2 regions of the Parageobacillus galactosidasius genome follow, and region 2 is predicted to be linked to the other one. Evidence: riboswitches for the same ligand, from Rfam matches in the RefSeq annotation. Region 2 holds a riboswitch; the other holds the start of a gene.
The links. A riboswitch is a leader RNA that binds a small molecule or an ion and turns the genes downstream of it on or off. The one in region 2 is predicted to bind S-adenosylmethionine.
Positions count from the first base shown of each region.

Region 1 (3,163 bases), on a different contig from region 2:
TTTCATATTGATCTTCCCCCTTTTATCGTTTATCTATTTTGGAAGTGACAAAGTCACCGATAAACTGAATGACAAAGACAATCACCAAAACTAGAACGGTGGCGACAAACGTCACATCATTATGGCTGCGCTGAAATCCTTCAAGATACGCTAAGTTGCCAAGGCCGCCGGCGCCAACGACCCCTGCCATCGCTGTATATCCAACTAAAGCAATTGCAGTGACGGTAATTCCAGATACAAGAGCAGGCAATGACTCTGGAAGAAGCACTTTCCAAATAATCGTGGCCGTTGTCGCTCCCATCGCTTTGGCCGCTTCGATGACACCTTTATCAATTTCGCGAAGCGCAATTTCCACCATTCTCGCGTAAAATGGCGCCGCTCCAATAATGAGTGCTGGCAATGCCGCATTTGCGCCAAGAATCGTTCCGACAACGAATTTCGTAAACGGGATTAACAAAATAATTAATATGATAAATGGGATGGAACGAAAAATGTTAACGATAGCGGCGATGATCATATTCGCCAGGCGGTTTTCCCATAAGTTTCCCTTTGACGTTAAAAATAAAAGCAGTCCAAGAATCGTTCCTAATATAAATGTTGCAACGACAGAAATTCCTGTCATATAAAGCGTTTCAACGGTCGCTGCCCAAATCATATCCCACTCTACATTTGGTAAGAGGTTAGCGAGCATCCGTAATCACCTCCACCGCCACTTGCTGCTTTCGAATATAATCGATCGCACGGGCAACTTCCTCTTTCTCTCCATCCATATGAACAAACAGCACACCGTAAGCGCCTTGGTGGGTTTGCGAAATTTTTCCTTGAAGAATATTCGCATCAACTTGAAATTGGCGAACAACGTTAGCAATCAGCGGCTGTTCCGTAACCTCTCCAACAAACGTCAATTGAAAAACCGTTCCTTTTGGATATTTATCGAGTAAATGCGCAATCGTTTCTTTCGTTTCCTCCGGTTCGATGACCTGCTGTACAAACCGTTTCGTAATCTCCTGCTTTGGCTGCCGGAACACTTGCAGCACTTCTCCTTGTTCAACAATTTTTCCGTTTTCCATCACTGCAACGCGGTTGCAAATTTTACGAATCACGTGCATTTCATGGGTAATTAATACAATTGTCAATCCTAAACGCTTATTAATATCCACCAAAAGTTCCAAAATGGAATCGGTTGTCTGCGGGTCTAGCGCGGATGTCGCCTCATCGCACAATAACACTTTTGGATTGTTCGCCAAAGCGCGCGCGATGCCGACGCGCTGCTTTTGCCCGCCGCTAAGCTGTGACGGATAGGCGTTTTCTCTTCCTTGCAAACCTACAAGCTGAATCAACTCGTCTACTCGTTTTTTCCGCTGTTCTTTCGGTACACCGGCAATTTCTAATGGAAACGCAATGTTTTCGCGAACCGTTCTTGACCATAATAAATTAAAATGCTGAAAAATCATTCCGATTTCCTGACGGGCCTTTCGCAATTCCTTTCCTTTAATATTAGCAATATCCCGTCCAGCGACAATGACTTTCCCTTTGGTCGGTTTTTCCAATCCGTTAAGGAGACGGATTAACGAACTTTTTCCCGCCCCGCTATATCCGATGATTCCGAAAATTTCGCCTTCTTTAATTTGCAAAGAGACATTATCCACTGCTGTTACAGATCCATTGGCCGCTTCATATATTTTTGTCACGTTTTCTAATGTAATCATGCACATTTCCACCTTCCCTCATGTAAAAGACAACTCGCCGCAAAAAGAAAGCCTTTCTGCTCAAGAGAACAGAAAGGCAATGATTACCGTTCTGTCTCTTATCTCTCAAAGCAGACGCTTTGTGTGAATTGGCACCATTTCAGCGAGTACGCTGACGGTTGCCGGGCTTCATTGGGCACATCCCTCCACCTCTCTTGATAAGAGCACAAAAAACACTTTATTCAATTAAAATCTCTCAATAATTACGAATGTGATTTTATCACTATATGTCGAATAGTGTCAATGGAAATGTTATAGTCATTATGGAAAATGGCATGATTATCATTTCTTGTGATTATGAGACGGAAACATCAGATGTAATTCCGGTAGCAGCCGCAATTGCCTGTTCTAAATCTTCGATTAAGTCATCGATATTTTCGATGCCGACAGATAGACGAACTAAATCTTCTGTCACTCCAGATGATTTTAGTTCTTCTTCGTTTAGCTGTTGATGTGTGGTGCTTGCAGGATGGATAATTAAACTTTTCGCATCGCCAACGTTGGCAACATGCGACCATAATTTTACACTGTTGATCAATTTCGCTCCTGCCTCTCTGCCGCCTTTTACGCCAAATACAACGATGGAACCCGCTCCTTTTGGCAAATATTTTTTCGCTAGTTCTTTTGCTGGATGACTGTCGTGTTCTGGATAAAGCACCCACTCTATTGCTGGATGACGATCTAAATACTCGACGATTTTTCTTGTATTCGCAATATGTTCTTTCATACGTACATGCAATGTTTCAAGACCAAGCTGAATTTGAAAGGCATTAAATGGGCTAATCGCTGGACCTAAATCGCGAAGCAGCTGCACGCGAGCTTTGACAATGTATGCAGCAGGTCCAAACGCCTCAGCATACACAAGGTTGTGATAGCTTGGATCAGGAGTAATAAATCCTGGAAACTTTGGCGAATTCCAGTCAAAATTACCACCATCAACAATGATGCCGCCTAAGGTCGTCCCATTCCCAACAAGCCATTTTGTGGCGGAATGGATCACGATATTCGCCCCATGTTCAATTGGTCTGCACAAATAAGGAGTGGCGAATGTGTTGTCGATAATGAGCGGAATTCCCGCTTCACGAGCGATTTGCGCCACCGCCTCAATATCTAATATGTGCAAACTAGGGTTGCCAATCGTTTCGGCGAAAATTGCTTTCGTTTTTGGTGTAATCGCTGCTCGGAAATTTTCCGGATTAGACGGATCGACAAAGTGGGTTTTAATTCCGTATTTCGGCAATGTATTGACGAACAAATTATATGTACCGCCATATAACGTAGATGCCGATACAATTTCATCCCCAGCTCCGGCGATATTCAAAATGGCCAGTGTAATGGCGGCCATTCCGCTAGCGAGAGCAAGACTGCCCACTCCACCTTCCAGCTGTGCCACCCTTTCTTCCAATACGGTAACC
Region 1 covers NZ_NDYL01000002.1:1,485,001-1,488,163, forward strand. Annotated here, with positions in the region: gene B9L23_RS17180 (MetQ/NlpA family ABC transporter substrate-binding protein) at 1-6, opposite strand, end outside; gene B9L23_RS17185 (methionine ABC transporter permease) at 23-691, opposite strand; gene B9L23_RS17190 (methionine ABC transporter ATP-binding protein) at 681-1,709, opposite strand; SAM riboswitch class I at 1,805-1,913, opposite strand; gene B9L23_RS17195 (O-acetylhomoserine aminocarboxypropyltransferase/cysteine synthase family protein) at 2,044-3,163, opposite strand, start outside.
Region 1: another riboswitch for S-adenosylmethionine. It lies ahead of B9L23_RS17190 (methionine ABC transporter ATP-binding protein); the one in region 2 lies ahead of B9L23_RS02445 (phosphoadenylyl-sulfate reductase).

Region 2 (3,163 bases):
AGACATAAATGGGCTACTTATATCCGGCAACCCTGAAGTAAGAAAAATGCTTGGATACAAACCAAGCGAATATATTGGCAAACATTTTACTCAGTTTATCGCCCCAGACCAAATTGAAAAAGCAAAAAAAAAATTTGAACGAACATTAAAAGGAGAAAGTTGTGAATATGATTTACAAGTAAAGCATAAAAATGAAAAAATTATTGACATGCATTTTAAAACCATTCCAATAATTCATGGAAATCGCTTGAAAGGAATTTATGTGATTGGCCAAAATATGACGGAACTCAATCGCTACCGAAAAGAGCTGGAAAACTTATATCATAAACATACACTCATATTAAATTCTATTGCTGAAGGAGTTTGTGGGATTGATAAATATGGAAATATCGTTTTCTGGAATCCAGCTGCAGAACGAATGACGGGATATAAAGCGGAAGAAGCCATTGGAAAAGCATCGCATGATATCATTCACCATACGAAAAAAGATGGAACTCCTTACTCTATTGATGAATGCCCAATTGATCTCGCCATTCAAGATGGGAAAACATATCATATTAGTGAAGATATTTTTTGGAAAAAAGATGGTACCCATTTCCCCGTTTCCTATACGGTAACGCCTGTTTTGGAAAATGGAGCCGTCGTTGATGCGGTATTGACATTCACCGATATTACCGAACTGAAAAAAACAGAAGAATTCATTCGAACATCGGAAAAGCTCTCAGTTGCCGGCCAGCTAGCGGCTGGGATCGCCCATGAAATTCGCAATCCGCTTACAGCCATAAAAGGATTTATACAACTATTGCAATTCGAACTTGACGAGAAAAAACCTTACCTTCACATTATTGAATCAGAAATTCAGCGCATTGAACTTATTTTAGGCGAACTATTAGTGTTGGCAAAACCACAAGCAACCAAATTTACAAAAAGTGATATTGGCGTTTTGCTTCAACATGTCACCACTTTATTAGAAACACAAGGTATTTTGCATAACATCCAAATTATTACAAAAATTGATCCATCTCTTCCTCTCATTGAATGTGACGAAAACGGATTAAAGCAAGTATTTATTAATTTCTTAAAAAATGCAATGGAAGCGATGAAAAGCGGTGGACATATTTTTATTGAGGCACAAAAAAAGGATGAATATTCCGTTCTTATCCGCTTTATCGACGAAGGCTGCGGAATTCCAAAAGAACAGCTAGAAAAAATAGGAAAACCGTTCTTTACAACAAAAGAAAAAGGTACTGGCCTCGGAATAATGATCAGTAAAAAAATTATCGAAGACCACGGTGGAACGATGTCGATTATGAGTGAAGAGAATAAAGGAACAACCGTCGAAGTAACATTGCCGATCCGCGTTTCTGCATCCTCTGTTTTGCATAATTCCCTATTATCCGGTTGACATGCATGGAAAAGGTCGGACAACAAACCGCCCTTTTCTTTCCTGATTTCTTTATTCCTCTACTGTGTTATATCAGCAAAAAATTAATTCCTATCGAAAAACTAGGATTGACTTTTGTGTGAATTATGTTAAAATTTTAATCAATTACATCAAACTTATCGAGAGTGAGGGAGGGAACTGGCCCGATGAACTCCGGCAACCTGCTTCATGAAAAAGTAAGGTGCTAATTCCAGCAAAATGGGTGCCATTTTGGAAGATAAGGTGAAATATGCGGCCTCTTCGCTCTTTCCAAAATGGAAGAGCGTTTTTTATAAGCGTTCGTTCTCTTTCTATTCCTATATAACCGACTAATCCACTTTATTTTCTTTGATTTTTAAGGAGGGAGAAAGATGCTCACTTATCAAACATGGGAAACCGAAGAAAAACCTTCATTCCCTCACGATAATGAAACAAAAGGGGCGCTTGATGTCCTCACTTGGGCATTCCGCCAATATAAGGACGATATTGTGTACGCCTGTAGCTTCGGCGTTGAAGGAATCGTGTTAATCGATTTGATTTCGCAAGTAAAGCCAGATGCGGAAATCGTATTTCTCGATACCGGGCTCCATTTTCGCGAAACGTACAAAACAATCGAAAAAGTAAAAGAAAAATATCCTTCTCTCCGCATCGTCATGAAAAAACCAAGTTTATCGCTAGAAGAACAAGCGCAACAGTTGGGAGATGAATTATGGAAACACAACCCAAATAAATGTTGTGAACTGCGAAAAGTCATTCCGCTTCGCGAAGCATTAACAGGAATAACCGCTTGGATTTCTGGACTGCGCCGCGAACAATCGCCAACACGAAGCCATGTAGAATATATAAATAAAGATGACAAATTTAAATCCATAAAAATATGCCCTCTTATTCATTGGACATGGAAAGATGTATGGAATTATGTATACAAACGTCGTCTTCCGTACAATGTCCTTCACGATCGCGGCTATCCAAGCATTGGCTGTGAACCTTGTACGTCCCCCGCACTCGATCCAAATGATTTACGTTCCGGCAGATGGGTCGGCCACGGAAAAACAGAATGCGGCCTTCACATCTCATAAGGTTTGGCTTGTCACCTTTGGCATTATTAGCTTGAAAAAACAATAGCCGAAGAAAAACGATCATTATACAAAAACAGCGGTGACGTTTCGCAATAAATCATAGTTTTCCTATATGAAATATTGATTCTAGGAGGTTATGAACAATGAGTTTAAGCATTCCACACGGAGGCACATTAATCGATCGATGGAATCCTAGCTATCCATTGGATACACTGACAAAAGAAATTGAGCTGACAAATGCCGAGTTAAGTGATTTAGAATTGATCGGAACAGGCGCTTACAGCCCGCTTACCGGATTTTTAACAAAAGAGGATTATGACTCTGTCGTTGAAACGATGCGCTTAACCAACGGTACAGTATGGAGCATTCCAATTACCCTTGCTGTAACCGAAGAAAAGGCAAAAGAGCTTTCTGCCGGCGAAACGGCCAAACTCGTTTACAACGGAGAAGTCTATGGAGTCATTGATATTCAAGAAATCTATCAACCTGATAAAACAAAAGAAGCACTTCTCGTTTACAAAACAGAGGAACTCAAACATCCAGGCGTACGGAAACTATTTGAAAAGCCAAATGTATATGTAGGCGGCCCGATTACATTAGTAAAACGCACTGATAAAGGGCGTTTCGCTCCATTCTACTTCGATCCGGCCGAAACACGTAA
Region 2 covers NZ_NDYL01000001.1:463,517-466,679, reverse strand. Annotated here, with positions in the region: gene B9L23_RS02450 (PAS domain-containing sensor histidine kinase) at 1-1,405, shown strand, start outside; SAM riboswitch class I at 1,558-1,668, shown strand; gene B9L23_RS02445 (phosphoadenylyl-sulfate reductase) at 1,795-2,502, shown strand; gene sat (sulfate adenylyltransferase) at 2,646-3,163, shown strand, end outside.